One region of the Nonomuraea sp. NPDC049637 genome, then DNA from elsewhere that is predicted to be linked to it. Evidence: predicted binding sites of a transcription regulator. Region 1 holds the regulator's gene; the other holds the start of a gene.

Evidence for each region. Region 1 encodes HrcA, which represses chaperone genes, less so after heat shock. Its sites were predicted from a motif close to TTGGCACTCTCNNNNNGAGAGTGCCAA; they were not measured.
Region 2: a site for HrcA is predicted at 4,715-4,741, ahead of groES (co-chaperone GroES). Genes of this name have one in related genera too.

The regions. Positions count from the first base shown of each region.
Region 1 is NZ_JBFAOM010000042.1:65,127-72,646, reverse strand. It holds gene dnaJ (molecular chaperone DnaJ) at 1-842, opposite strand, end outside; gene hrcA (heat-inducible transcriptional repressor HrcA) at 854-1,867, opposite strand; gene AB0J71_RS38960 (DUF456 domain-containing protein) at 2,024-2,869, shown strand; gene AB0J71_RS38955 (DUF3097 domain-containing protein) at 2,887-3,711, shown strand; gene AB0J71_RS38950 (DUF4870 domain-containing protein) at 3,708-4,364, shown strand; gene hemW (radical SAM family heme chaperone HemW) at 4,357-5,574, opposite strand; gene AB0J71_RS38940 (styrene monooxygenase/indole monooxygenase family protein) at 5,630-6,835, shown strand; gene AB0J71_RS38935 (glycoside hydrolase family 18 protein) at 6,899-7,520, shown strand, end outside.
Region 2 is NZ_JBFAOM010000012.1:173,684-181,203, forward strand. It holds gene AB0J71_RS19115 (DUF5319 domain-containing protein) at 1-315, shown strand, start outside; gene AB0J71_RS19120 (hypothetical protein) at 276-458, opposite strand; gene AB0J71_RS19125 (sigma-70 family RNA polymerase sigma factor) at 455-1,090, opposite strand; partial or broken gene AB0J71_RS19130 (hypothetical protein) at 1,642-1,882, shown strand; gene AB0J71_RS19135 (GNAT family protein) at 1,849-2,154, opposite strand; gene AB0J71_RS19140 (hypothetical protein) at 2,164-2,406, opposite strand; gene groL (chaperonin GroEL) at 2,625-4,244, opposite strand; gene groES (co-chaperone GroES) at 4,314-4,628, opposite strand; gene AB0J71_RS19155 (NAD-dependent epimerase/dehydratase family protein) at 4,800-5,654, opposite strand; gene AB0J71_RS19160 (MarR family transcriptional regulator) at 5,759-6,253, shown strand; gene AB0J71_RS19165 (class I SAM-dependent methyltransferase) at 6,352-7,515, shown strand.

The DNA of each region.
Region 1 (7,520 bases):
AGCGCGGCGGCCGTCATCGGGATCTGGACCGTGCAGTGGAGGTCGTCGCCGCGCCGCTCGAAGATCTCGTGCGCGCGCTCGACGATCTCCAGGAAGAGGTCTCCGGGCGGGCCGCCGCCGGGGCCGACCTCGCCCTCGCCGGCGAGCTGGATGTGGGTGCCGTCCTCGACGCCCGCGGGGATGCGAACCTTGATCGTACGGCGGGTGCGAACCCGGCCGTCGCCTGAGCACTCCTGGCAGGGGTGGCGGATGATGCTGCCGAAGCCGCCGCACTGGGGGCACGGCCGCGAGGTCATGACCTGGCCCAGGAACGAGCGGGTGACCTGGGAGATCTCGCCGCGCCCGTTGCACATGTCGCAGGTGTCGGGGTGGGTGCCGGGGGCCGCGCCGGCGCCGTGGCACACCTCGCACAGCACGGCGGTGTCCACGACCAGCTCGCGGGTGGTGCCGAACGCCGTCTCGCGCAGGTCGAGCTCGACCCGGATGGTGGCGTTGCGGCCCCTCCTGGCGCGCGAGCGCGGCCCGCGGGTGCCGCCCGCGGTGCCGAAGAAGGCGTCCATGATGTCGCTGAAGGGGAAACCCGCGCCGAAGCCGCCGGCGCCCGCTCCCGCACCCGCGCCGCCGCCGAAGGGATCGCCGCCCAGGTCGTACATCTGGCGCTTGTTCGGGTCGGACAGCACCTCGTAGGCCTGCGTGATCTCCTTGAACCGCTCCTGGGTCTCAGGATCGGGGTTCACGTCGGGGTGCAGCTCGCGGGCGAGGCGGCGGTAGGCCTTCTTGATCTCGTCCTGACTGGCGTCACGGCGCACCCCGAGGGTGGCGTAGTAGTCGCTGTTTGCCACTTATCGACCTCTTAAGATGCAGCCAGGATCTGGCTGACGTAGCGTGCCACCGCGCGTACGGCGCCCATCGTCACGGGGTAGTCCATCCTCGTGGGACCCAGCACGCCGAGCCGGGCCAGTTGGTTGTCGCCAGAACCGTATCCGGTTGCGACGATGGACGTGCCGCGAAGGTAGGGGTTTTCCGAGCCGATGCGCACGGTGAGCGCGGACGGGGTGTCTGTGGATGTCTCGCCGAGCAACCGCATGAGCACGACCTGCTCCTCCAGCGCCTCCAGCACGTCGCGCAGGCCGGTGGCGAAGTCGGCGCCCGCGAGATTGGCCGCGCCGGCGAACACGATCTTCTCGTCATGGCGTTCGACGAGGGTTTCGAGCAGCACCGACAGGATCGTGGCCACGGCGGGCCGGTCCTCGGCGGGCAGCCGCTCGGGCAGGTCGGCGACCAGTTCGGGGACGTTACTCAGCCCGCAGCCGTCGAGGCAGGAGTTGAGCACCGCGCGCAGATGGGCGATGCGGTCGTCCTCCACCACCTCGGGCAGCTCGATCACGCGCTGCTCGACGCGCCCGGTGTTGGTGATCAGCACGAGCATGACCCGCCGGTCGTTGAGCGGGACCAGCTCGACGTGCCTGACCGTGGAACGGGTCAGCGTCGGATACTGCACGACCGCGACCTGCCGGGTGAGCTGCGCGAGCAGCCGCACGGTGCGGAAGACCACGTCGTCGAGGTCGACCGCGCCGGCGAGGAAGGTCTCGATCGCCCGCCGCTCGGCCCCCGACAGGGGCTTGACCTGCGAGAGCCGGTCGACGAACAGGCGGTAGCCCTTGTCCGTCGGCACGCGGCCCGCGCTGGTGTGCGGCTGGGTGATGTAGCCCTCCTCCTCCAGAGCGGCCATGTCGTTCCTGACCGTTGCCGGGGAGACCTTGAGGTTGTGACGCTCTGCCAGCGCCTTGGAGCCCACCGGTTCGTTGGTGGACACGTAGTCTTCGACAATGGCGCGGAGCACCGCAAGCTTCCGTTCGTCGAGCACGTGCTCACCTCCTGCCTCTGCCTAACAGGGAAACGACAGGTCTAGCACTCCGTGTTCCCGAGTGCCAAGTGTACGGCTCTCGCCCACAAGGTGCGATAACACCAGGTCCCATCCTGTTGCTAGCGACTTACAAGCGACAGGCCTCACACTTGCCGCATGACCGACAATTCCCAGCCCCCGCAGTACGGACCGCCCCAGGGGCAGGGTCCCTACTACGGTCAGCAGAACCAGCACGCCCAGCCGCCGTACCAGCCGCAGCAGCACGGCCAGCCGCCCTACCAGCAGCAACAGCCGTCCGCCCCGTACGGCCCCCCGCCCCAGTACGGTCAGCAGAACCAGTACGGCCAGCAGAACCCGTACGCCCAGTCCGACCAGTACGCCCAGCCGAACCAGTACGGCCCCCACAACCAGTACGGCCAGCAGCCGCAGTTCCCGGCCAGGATCGACGGCAAAGCGATCAAGCCGCGCCTGTGGTGGATCGCCATCGTGTGGGCGGTCGCCGTGGTGCTGGGCGTCGTGGGCGTGGTCGTGTTCGCCGGCGGCGTGCTGAGCAGCGTCACGGACATGGCCCCGACGACCACGTTCGCGTCGGGCGAAAGCGTGAAGGTCGCGATCGACCCCGCCAAGCGCCCGGCCGTCTACATCGCCACCGACACGCGGGTCAACTACCAGTGCGAGATCTCCGGCGGCCCGGCCCAGGCCAGGCTGGTCAAGGTCTCCGGCACCCAGACGCTCAGCGCCGGCGGCACGACCTGGCAGGAGATCCTCGCCGTCAACGCCCCCGCCAAGGGCGACTACCAGCTGACCTGCGCCACGCAGGAGGAGTCGTCGGCCCGCTTCGGCGTGGGCCGGGACGTGCTCTCCGCGGCGGGCGGCCTGTTCGGCGGGGTGGCGGCGCTGTTCCTGTTCCCCGGCGCCGGCCTGCTCATCGGCATCATCGGCACGGTCGTCGTGCTCGTCCGGCGCAGCGGCGCGCGTAAGCGCCTTGCGGTCAGCGGGTGATTTGCTACGGTCCCCGTGTGTACGAGGGTGATGTGCTGGCGGGTAATTGGCGGCGGCCGGGCAAGGGCAAGATCCCGAAGGTGCCCGCCGAACTCGACCTGGTCGTGGAGGACGCCGACAGCGGCTTCTGCGGCGCCGTGGTGGCCTGCGACAAGGAGGCCGTCACCCTTGAGGACCGGTTCGGCAAACGCCGCCTGTTCCCGCTGGCGCCGGCCGCGTTCCTGCTGGAGGGCAGGCCCGTGACGCTGGTGCGCCCGGCGGCCGCGGCTGCGGCTGCGGCTGCGGCTGCGGGGCCCAGGCGCAGCGCGTCCGGGTCCATCGCCGTGGAGGGGCTGCGGGCGCGGGTCGCCAAGGAGAGCCGGATCTACGTCGAGGGCGTGCACGACGCCGCGCTCGTGGAGAAGATCTGGGGCCACGACCTGCGGGTCGAGGGGGTCGTCGTCGAGTACCTGGAGGGCGTCGACGACCTGCCCGCCATCGTGGCCGAGTTCGCCCCCGAGCCGGGCCGCAGGCTCGGCGTGCTGGTCGACCATCTGGTGCCGGGGTCGAAGGAGAGCCGGATCGCGGCCCGGATCACCTCGCCGCACGTGCTCGTCGTGGGTCACCCGTACATCGACATCTGGCAGGCGGTCAAACCGTCCGTGCTGCGCATCCCGGGCTGGCCCGACGTGCCGCGCGGGGTGCCGTGGAAGGAGGGCGTGCTCGCCGCACTGGGCTGGCGCATGGAGCCCGCGGACGCCTGGCGGCGCATTCTGGGCGCCGTCTCGTCCTACACCGACCTGGAGCCGGAGCTGCTCGGCCGGGTCGAGGAACTGATCGACTTCGTTACGGAGGCATCATGAGCCAGGACCCGCCGCCCGCCGACGACCCAACCCCCGACGTCCCGCGTTCTGACGTGCCGCCTTCTGACGTGCCGCCTTATGACGCGCCCCGCGACCAGGGCTCCGGCCCCCAGCTCGGCTACGGGCAGCAGCCGGGTTCCCAGCCGGACTACGGGCGGCAGCCGCCGAGCGGGCCCGGCCCGCACCCGGGCCCCATGCCTCCGCCGCCCCGCTACGTGCCCCCGCCGCCCGGCTACGGCCAGCCGCCCGGTTACGGACAAGCTCCGGGCCACGGGCAGCAGGGCTACGGCCACCCCGCCGGGCCGTACGTGCCCGGCCGGTTCGGCCCGCGCCGCGGCAGCGACGACACCACGATGGCCATGCTCGCCCACCTGCTGGGCCTGCTCGTCTCGTGGATCGGCCCGCTGGTCATCTACCTGATGAAGAAGGACGAGTCCCCCTATGTCAGGGACCAGGCGGCCGAGGCGCTGAACTTCCAGATCACGATGTTCATCGGCTACGCGGTGGCGATGGTGCTGTCGATCGTGCTGGTCGGCCTGCTGCTGTTCCCGATCATATGGATCGTGTCGCTGATCTTCCACGTCCAGGCGGCCATCGCCACCAACCGCGGCGAGAACTACCGCTACCCGTTCGCCATCCGCCTGGTCACATGAGCTCGGTGATCAGGGCGTCGGCCAGCAGCCGCCCCTTGAGGGTGAGCACCATCCGGCCCGCCCTGAACGGCTCCGGCTCCAGCAGCCCGCGGGCCAGCGCGCTCGCCACGGACGTGCGCGCGCCGGGCGCGACCTCCGCGAGCGGGTAGCCGGAGACCAGCCGCAGCTCCAGCATCAGCCGCTCGGCGGCCCGGTCGTCGCCGGTGAGCACCTCGCGCGCGTGCGCGGGCGAGGCGCCCGCCGCCAGGCGCTGGGCGTAGGCGGCCGGGTGCTTGACGTTCCACCAGCGGGTGCCGCCGACGTGGCTGTGGGCGCCGGGGCCGGCGGCCCACCAGTCGCCGCCGGTCCAGTAGAGCAGGTTGTGCCGGCAGCGGGCCTGCTCGGAGGTGGCCCAGTTGGACACCTCGTACCAGGAGAAACCGGCCTCGGCCAGCATCTCCTCGGCGATCAGGTAACGGTCGGCGGCGACGTCGTCGTCGGGCATCGGCAGCTCGCCGCGCCGGATGCGGGCCGCGAGCCTGGTGCCCTCCTCCACGATCAGCGAGTACGCCGACACGTGGTCGGGCCCGGCCTCGATCGCGGCGGCCAGCGAGGCCCGCCAGTCGTCGTCGGACTCCCCCGGCGTGCTGTAGATCAGGTCGAGGTTGACGTGCTCGAACCCGGCCGCCCGCGCCTCCTTCACGGCCCGCGCCGGACGGCCCGGCGTGTGCCTGCGGTCGAGCACCTGGAGCACGTGCTCACGCGCGCTCTGCATGCCGAAGCTGACCCGGTTGAAGCCGCCCTGACGGAGTTTGTCGAGGTAGGCGGGGTCGACGGACTCGGGGTTGGCCTCGGTGGTGACCTCCGCCCCCGGCCGCAGCCCGAACTCGGCGTCGATCGCGGCCAGGACGCGCGCCAGGTCCTCGGGAGGCAGCAGCGTGGGCGTGCCGCCGCCGAAGAACACCGTCTCCACGGGCAGGTCGGCGTCGCCGAGCACGCGCCGGGCCAGCCGCACCTCCGCCACGACGGTGTCGGCGTAGTCGCGGTGGGAGGCGCCGGGCCCTAGCTCGGCGGCCGTGTAGGTGTTGAAATCGCAGTAGCCGCAGCGGGTGACGCAGAACGGCACGTGCACGTAGAAGCCGAACGGGCGCTCGCCGAGCCCGCGCAGCGCGCTGTCGGGCAGCTCGCCGGAGGCGGGCGCCGGATCGCCGTCGGGCAGGGTGGATGGCACGTCATCCAGTGTGCCTGCTCACGGATGTGCTCAGAGCCATCGAAGGAGGCGGCACATGACGGGCGTCGGAATCGTGGGCGCGGGGATCTCCGGGCTGACGCTGGCCCTGCGGCTGCAGCAGCTCGGCGTCGCGACCACGCTCTACAGCGAGGGCGACGCGGCCGACCTGGGCCGCGGGCGGCTGCCGAACACGGTCGGCAGGATGGGCCGCGCGCAGGACCGCGAGCGGGAGCTGGGCAGCCTGCACTTCCTCGACCCGGGCTGCCTGCTGGTCAGCGGCCGCCTCTCGATCAAGGGAGATCCGCCGCTGGAGTTCACCGGCCGCGTGAGCGAGCCGTTCCACGGGGTCGACTTCCGGGTGCTGCTGCCGGCGCTCATGGACGACTACACCGGCAGGGGCGGCCGGCTGGTCGTCGATCCCCTCCCGCCGGACGCGGGCCAGGTCGCCCGCTGGTCGCGCGACCACGAGCTGATGGTGGTCGCCACCGGGCGGCGCTCGGTGCGCGAGCTGTTCCCGCGCGTTCCGGCGTGGTCGCCGTACGAGGCGCCGCAGCGGATCCTGGCCGCCGGGCTGTTCCACGGGTTCGACCCGGGGCCGGCCTTCGGCTTCAACATCTCGCCCGGCTGCGGCGAGATCCTGTCCATGGCGATGATGACGCGGTCTGGCGTGCATGGCGGCGTCCTGGTCGAGGCGATCCCCGGCGGGCCGCTCGACGTGCTGGCCCGGGTGCCGGCCGACGAGTTCTGCAAGACGCTGCTCGCCCTGCTGCCCGAGCACGCGCCGCGCCTGGCCGAGCAGCTCGATCCGGCCGCGTTCGAGCTGCTCGGACCGGAGGACCTGCTGCAGGGCGCGATCACGCCGGTCGTGCGCGAGGCGGTGGCCGAGTTGCCCGGCGGCGGCGTGGCGCTGGCGATCGGCGACGCCTGGGTCACCAACGACCCGATCACGGGGCAGGGGGCGAACCTGGGCTCGGCCTGCGCCTGGATCGCGGCCGAGGCCATCGCGGCGGGCGGGCCGTACGACGCGGCGTTCGCGCGGGAGACGACCCGGCGCATGTGGGTGGCGGCCGAGCCGGTCGTCGCGTGGACGAACGCCTTCCTCCGGCCGCCGGCGGAGCACGTCCTCACCCTGCTCGCGGCGGCCGCGACCAGGCAGGAGCTGGCCGATCTGGTGCTGTCGCTGTTCGGCGACCCGGCGCGCGCGTGGCGGCTGTTCTCCAGCGCGGAGGAGGTGGCGCGCGTCGTTGACGGCACGGGGTGACGGTTCTACGATCGCGTCAACTTATAGGAAAGTTTCTTATAAGTTCACCCCCCAGGAGCGCCCGTGAAGAAGATCGTCCTCGCACTCTCGCTCTTACTCGGGCTGACGGCGGTGTCCGTGCCCGCCGAGGCCCATCCCGGATTCAAGCGGGTCGCCTACTTCATCCAGTGGGGCGTGTACGGGCGCAACTACCACGTCAAGGACGTGGACACCAGCGGCGCCGCCGCCAAGCTCACCCACCTCAACTACGCCTTCGGCTTCGTCAACGCCGAGGGCTCCTGCTACTCGGCCGACCCCTGGGCCGACTGGCAACGCCCGGTGCCGGCCGAGCAGAGCGTGGACGGCGTCGCCGACCAGCCGGGCCAGGCGCTCAACGGCAACCTCAACCAGCTGCGCAAGCTCAAGGCCAAGCACCCCGGCCTCAAGGTGCTGATCTCGCTCGGCGGCTGGACCGGGTCCAAGTACTTCTCCGACGCCGTGCTCACCGCCCAGTCGCGGTCCGCGCTGGCCCGGTCGTGCGTCGACCTGTGGCTGCGCGGCAACCTGCCGGGCCTGGAGCCGGGCGCGGGCGCCGGCGTGTTCGACGGCGTCGACCTGGACTGGGAGTGGCCGGGCTCGGCGGGCAACGACGGCAACGTGATCAGGCCCGAGGACCGGCGCAACTTCACCCTCTTCGTCGAGGAAC
Region 2 (7,520 bases), on a different contig from region 1:
GGCGCTCTCGACGACGCCGAGCCACTCACCGCGGCCGAGCGCGACGAGGCCATCACCGACCTGGCAGACGTCGAGGTCTTTCGCTCCCTGCTCGAACCGCAGGGGGTGCTGGGCCTCGTGCTCGACTGTCCCGAGTGCGGCGAGCAGCACTTCTTCGACTGGGAGCTGCTGCGCGGCAACCTTCGCCAGATGATCGAGAAAGGCCAGCCCCAGGTGCACGAGCCGGCCTTCCACCCCGACCCCGCCGACTACGTCAGCTGGGAGTACGCCCGAGGCTACGTCGACGGCGTCATCGACACGGAGGAGCGCCGCTGATCGACTTCCTCCGAGACATCGTCCAGTAGCGCGCCCAGCAACCGCACCGCAGGGTCGGACGAATCCCGCGCCCGGCCCCGCGCGACCGCGTCGAGCAGCTCGTCGGTCTGGAGAAGCGCATGGAACTCGTCCTCCGGCGTCAAGCCGACTCCAGCTCGGCCATCTGCCGCAACCTGGCCAGCGCCCGATGCTGGGCTACGCGGACCGCACCTGGTGACATGCCGAGTACATTACCGGTCTCCTCGGCCGACAGCCCCGACACCACCCGCAACAGCAGCAACTCCCGCTGGTTGTCGGGCAGCCTGGCCAGCAGCCTGCGCGCGTGCTCGACCTCGATGTAGCGGACCACCGTCTCCTCGGGCCCGGGGCCGTCGTCGGGCCCGTCGGGCAGATCCTGGGTGGGCACGGCCGAGCGCACCGAACTGCGCAGCGCGTCGGCCACCTTGTGCGAGGCGATCCCGAACACGAAGGACGCGAAAGGCCGCCCCATGTCCCGGTATCGCGGCAGCGCGGACAACACCGCGATGCACACCTCCTGGGCTACGTCATCGGCAATGTGATATTGCCCTGAAACCCTGCCCAGCCTGGCGCGGCAATACCGCACCACCATGGGACGCAACTCCCCGAGCAGGGATTCGATCGCACTGCGATCTCCCTGCACGGCGAGGCTCGTCAGTTCCCTAAGGTCGGAGTCATCCGTCCGTGCCGGAAGTCTCGACGCGAGCCTTACCCCAATTTTGGCGTCGGCGACGCTTCCCTCGCTCACGATAGGCATGATGCCCGCACTGATCCGGCCTGTCCCCCTGGCGAACGGCTACGGATTGGTCACATTGAAGCGACGATAACTAGCAGTAATCGACTGACCACACTAAGCCTGATGAGCTGACATAATGTTTCACTCGATAAGCCGAAATGCACGACAATTGCCAGACCCCGACGCTTAACCCGCACTGCCGGTTTACTCCAATAATCCACCTCTTCCCCCATTTTTCCCCGCCCCCACCCCCTTCCACCCCACAAGCCCCACCCACATTTCCAAGCCCCCAAAACCCATCAGTCCCCCACCGGCGCCCGCCCTGCCCAGCCGACGCCCCGATGAGGGGGCTTCCGGGAGGACCTGGGAACGCGCACAGGGAAGCGGCCCAGCAGCGCCGCCAGAGCACCCCATGGTGGTCGGGCCGCGACGCCGAGAGCATGCACGACGCACATCTTGGGCGCTCCCGAACCTGGCATCAGGGCCCCGAGATGGGCGGCACCACGAGTTCAACGGTCGCCACCGACATGCCCGTACCTGGGCGATCCGGTCAGCCCACAGCAACGCGGCTCAACGGCCTGCCACCTCAGGACGTCCCCAAGGGCGCCGACCTGTCAGCCCACACTCGCGACCAGCTCGACGCTGTGGCCGCCGAGCTGAACGCCAGCCCCCCGCAAGGCGCTCAACAGGGACACCCCGGCAGAGGTGGCTCGCCGAGCCCCTGGCACACCCACCTCGACCCCGCTTTCCGACCCGGGAGGCGGGGGTGTGAGGGATGCTCAGGAGGCCAGATCCGTGGCCAGGCAAGCATGAAGGTGTTCATCATGAAGCCGGCCGTCCCCGAACCTCTTCGCTGATCGCATCACGCCTTCCAGCACGAACCCCGACTTCTGCGCCACCCGGCACGAGGCGTGATTCTCGACGGCATGCGTGAGGACGATCCGGGCGAGCTGCAGCGTGGTCATCGCCCATGTCGTGACTGCCTGGACGGATGCGGTGGCGGCGCCTCGGCCGCGCGCCCAAGGCGCGATCCGGTATCCGATCCGGGCCTGGGCGTTCTCCAGGTCAAGCCCGTGCAACGCGATGTTGCCGACCTAACGCCCGGACTCGGCGTCGAGGATCGAGAACGTGGCGTGCGTTCCGTCTGACCAGTCGGCGCCCTTGAGGCAGTCCGCAACGGCTCCGGCCTCGTCCTCGATGCGGCAGCGGGGGTTCCAGAGAAGCACGTCCGGGTCCCTGGCAAGGCGCAGGACCTCCGGAGCGTCCGCCGTACTGGGCGGCCGGAGGACGAACTGCGCTGTGGACAGCTCGACCAACGCGGGCGGAAACGGTGGCATATCCCGAAAGGATGCCATGAAGATCGCCGAAAGCGCCCGTGCTTGGACATCCTTCGAGCGACCTGGTCGGCATACGAAGACACCGAAAGTGCACACCATCGCCGGGTCGGCCGCCGACCAGGCCGAATCCACCAGGCCAGGGACGGGCCATGGAAAGCCGACGGCCCGCGCCGGAGGGAACCGGGGCGGGCCGTACGGGCGCGGGGGAAACAGGCGGGTCAGTGGCCGTGACCGTGGCCGTGGCCCTGGCCGGCGGCCGGAGCCTCCTCCTCGGGCTTGTCCACCACGAGCGCCTCGGTCGTCAGGAGCATGCCCGCGATCGAAGCCGCGTTCTGCACCGCGGACCGGGTCACCTTGACGGGGTCGATGACACCCTGGGCGATCAGGTCGACGTACTCGCCGGTGGCGGCGTTGAGGCCCTGGCCGGCGGGCAGCTCGGCGACCTTGTGGGTCACCACGTAGCCCTCCAGGCCGGCGTTCTCGGCGATCCAGCGGGCCGGCTCGACCAGCGCGCGGCGCACGACGCCGACACCGGTGGCCTCGTCGCCGGTCAGGCCGAGGTCGTCGAGCTCCTTGCCCACGTGGATGAGGGCCGAGCCACCGCCGGAGACGATGCCCTCCTCGATCGCGGCGCGGGTCGCGGAGATCGCGTCCTCGAGGCGGTGCTTCTTCTCCTTCAGCTCCACCTCGGTGGCGGCGCCGACGCGCAGCACGCACACACCGCCGGCGAGCTTGGCCAGGCGCTCCTGCAGCTTCTCGCGGTCCCAGTCGGAGTCGGACTGCTCGATGGCAATCTTGATCTCCTTGACGCGGTCCTCGATCGCCTGCTGGTCGCCGGCGCCGTCGACGATGGTCGTGGCGTCCTTGGTGACGACGACGCGGCGGGCCGTGCCGAGCACCTCGAGACCGACGTGCTCCAGCTTGAGGCCGACCTCTTCGCTGACGACCTGGCCGCCGGTGAGGATCGCCATGTCCTGGAGCATCGCCTTGCGGCGGTCGCCGAAGCCCGGGGCCTTGACGGCCACGGAGGTGAAGGTGCCGCGGATCTTGTTGGTGACCAGGACGGCCAGGGCCTCGCCCTCGACGTCCTCGGCGACCACGAGCAGCGGCTTCTTGGTCTGGGCGACCTTCTCCAGCAGCGGCAGGAAGTCGGCGATGGAGGAGATCTTGCCCTGGGTGAGCAGGATGTACGCGTCCTCCAGGACGGACTCCATGCGCTCGGGGTCGGTCACCATGTAGGCCGACAGGTAGCCCTTGTCGAACTGCATGCCCTCGGTGAACTCGAGCTCCATGCCCATGGCGTTGGACTCTTCGACGGTGAGGACACCGTCCTTGCCCACCTTGTCGAACGCCTCGGCGATCAGCTCGCCGATCTTGGCGTCCTGGGCGGAGATGGTGGCGACGTTGGCGATCTCCTTCTTGTCGCCCACCTCGCGCGCGCTGGCCAGCAGCCGGTCGCTGATCTCCTTGGCGGCCTTGTCGATGCCACGCTTGAGCGACAGCGGCGAGGCGCCGGCGGCCACGTTGCGCAGGCCCTCGCGGACCATGGCCTGGGCCAGCACGGTGGCGGTGGTGGTGCCGTCGCCCGCGATGTCGTTGGTCTTGGTGGCAACTTCCTTGGCGAGCTGGGCGCCGAGGTTCTCGTAGCGCTCCTCCAGCTCGATCTCACGAGCGATGGTCACACCGTCGTTCGTGATCGTCGGCGCACCGAACTTCTTGTCGATGACGACGTTACGGCCACGCGGGCCGAGGGTTACCTTCACGGCGTCCGCGAGGGCGTTGACACCGCGCTCAAGCGCGCGACGGGCGTCCTCGTCGAACTGCAGGATCTTCGCCATGCTGAAAGTCCTCTCCTGGCGTCGAAAGCCCCGGGCCCTCAAGAGCGCCCGGGGCTCGACACAACCGGCTTACTTCTCGATGATCGCGAGAACGTCGCGGGCGGAGAGCACGAGGTACTCCTCGCCGCCGTACTTGACCTCGGTGCCGCCGTACTTGCTGTAGAGGACGACGTCGCCCTCGGAGACGTCGAGCGGAATACGCTTGTCGCCGTCCTCATCCCAGTTGCCGGGGCCCACCGCGAGGACCTTGCCCTCCTGCGGCTTCTCCTTGGCGGTGTCCGGGATGACCAGACCGGAAGCGGTGGTCTGCTCTGCCTCAAGCGGCTGAACCACGATGCGGTCGCCGAGCGGCTTAACGGGAACCTTGGTGGCGGTCGTCACGATCGGACCTCCCCTTCAGATTTGAATGATCTAGAAGAGGCGACCAGCGGGGCCTGCCGTCGCGGGTGTCAGACCTGCCTCGTCGCACGTTGGCACTCTCAAGGTGAGAGTGCCAACAGGAAACATATGCAAGAGGGCCTTGACAGTCAACACGAACGCGTCTGCTCACAGCGATCAGACGTAGGAACCCTCGGTCAGATCGGCGACGACGCCGGGCCGGGAGGGGTTCCAGCCGAGTTCGGCGCGCGTGCGTGTCGCGCTGATGCGCTGGCCGAGCGCCAGGGCCTCGGCGAAGCCGGCCCCCAGCACCTGGGCCGCCTCGGCCTGCGGCCAGGGCTCGGCCTGCGGCTTGACGCCCGCGGACCGGGCCGCCGCCTCGGCCACCTCGGCGACCGGCACGGCCTCCTCGCTGATGCCGTGGTAGACGCGGGCGCCGCCCCTCTCCAGGACGGCCACGACGAGGTCGGCCAGGTCGTCGACGTGCACGAACGTCCAGGTGTGCGGCTCGCCGCCGTCGGTGACGTAGACGCCGGCGCCGCGCTCGGCGGCCTGCGCGCGCATCATGGCGGGAATGCCGCCGCCGCGCCCGTGGACGACGGCGGGCCGGATCACCGAGCCGCCGCCGTCGATGACCAGCTGCTCGATCTCGTGCCGGTACGCCACGAGCGGAATCGGGTCGGCCGGGCTTTCCTCGTGCCCGTCGGCGGTGGCGCCGAGCACCCACACGCCGCTGGTGAAGACGACCTTCCGGCCCGACGCGGCGAGCACGCCGATCGCGGCGAGGTCGGCCTCCTTGTCGCCGCCGAGCTGGGCGGCGACCACGATGGCGTCGATGTCCGGGGTGATCGCGGCGGCCAGCCCCGCGACGTCGGCCAGGTCTCCGTGACGCTCGTCCGCCACGCCCGGCACGCGCCGGGACCCGTCGGCGGCGGGCCGCACCAGGACGGCCACCTCGTGCCCCTGCTCGGCCAGCCGCTCGACCACCGCGCCGCCGATGTACCCCGTCGCGCCCAGCACCAGCACCTTCATGATGAACCTACCTCGAAAACTTCTACGTTGAACATTTCGACGTCGTGGACAGTACCGCACGATGCCGAACATTTCAACATCGAAGCTTTGGTAGGGTGATCCCCGTGGATGACGCGGTGGACGTGATTCTCGGACAGTGGGCGCGGACACGGCCCGACGTCGACGTGTCCCCGATGGGCGTGATCGGCCGGGTCTCGCGCGCCTCGCGCCTGCTGGAGCGCGGCGTGAAGGACTTCCTGGCCGAGCACGGGCTGGAGGCGTGGGAGTTCGACATGCTGGCCACGCTGCTGCGCAGCGGCGCCGACGCCATGTGCATGAAGGACCTGTCCGCCTCGGCCATGGTCAGCCCCGGCGCGCTCACCAACCGGATGGACCACCTGGTCCGGCGCGGCCTGGTCCACCGCTGGCCGGCGCCGAACAACCGGCGCATGACGCTGGTCGCCCTCACCGACGAGGGCAGGAGGGTCGCCGACGAGATGCTCGTCCTGCACGCCGCCAACGAGGAGCGGCTGCTCGCCGGGCTGTCCGGGGGCGAGCGCGAGGCCCTGGCCGGGCTGCTGCGCAGCCTGCTGGTCTCCCTGGGCGACACCTCCCTGTGAGCGAGCCCGAGTCGTGAGCGGGCCCCGGATCACGAGCGGTCCGGATCGCGAGTGGCCCCTGGTCGTGAGCGACCCTGAGTTGTGAGCGGAGTGCGTACATGGATCTCGACGCCTTCGGCGAGCTGCTGACCCCGCGCGGGCAGCGGGCGCTCGCCGAGGCCGCGGAGCTGGCCGGGACCGATCCGGTCGCGGCGGCGACCAGGCTGCGCCGCACCTACGACGCGGCGCTCACCTCCGCCGCGCTGACGCAGGCGGCGCTGCGCGAGCGCGCCGCGGCGAAGTTCGGCGCGGACGCCGCGGTCATGTACTTCACCCCGCACGGCCTGGAGCAGTCCACCCGCCGGGAGGTCGCCGACCACCGCGCCCGGCGCATGGGCGCCGGGCGGGTGATCGACGCCTGCTGCGGGGTCGGCGGCGACCTCCTGGCGCTCGCCCGCGCCGGTTGCGAGGTCGACGCCGTCGACCTCGACCCGCTGACGGTCGCCGTGGCAAGCGCCAACGCCGACGCGCTCGGGCTGGCCGACCGGGTGCGCGTGCGGGTGGGCGACGCGGCGCTGGTCCGGCCCGAGGAGTACGACGCGCTGTTCGCCGACCCGGCCCGGCGCAGCGGCAAGGGCCGCACGTTCGACCCCATGGCCTACTCGCCGCCCTGGCCGGTCGTGCTCGACCTGGTCGCGCGGGCGCCGCGGGCCTGCCTCAAGGTCGCCCCCGGCATCCCGTACGAGTTCATCCCCGAGGGGGCGGAGGCCGAATGGGTCTCCTACAAGGGCGAGGTCAAGGAGGCCACCCTCTGGACCGGCCCCCAGGTCGGCCCCGTCCGGCGCGCCACCCTGCTGCCCGGCGGCCACACGCTGGCCGCCACCGGGGTCCAGGCGCCGGTCGGCCCGATGGGCCGCTACGTCTACGAGCCCGACGGCGCCGCGATCCGGGCCCACCTCGTGGGCGAGGTGGCCGAGCTGATCGGCGGACGCCTGCCCGACCCCATGATCGCCTACATCACCGCCGACGAGCCCAGCCACACGCCCTGGGCCTCCGGGTACGAGGTGGACGAGGTCATGCCGTTCTCGCTGAAAAAGCTGCGCGCCGCTCTCCGTGAACGCTGGATCGGAAATGTCACCATCAAGAAACGCGCGTCGGCGATCGACATCGAACGCCTGCGCGCCGATCTCCGCCTTTCCGGCGAGAACGCCGTCGTCATTATCCTGACCCGCATTCTCGATAAGCCTTCAGTTATCATCTGCAACCCCCTCCCACCTGCCTGAACAAT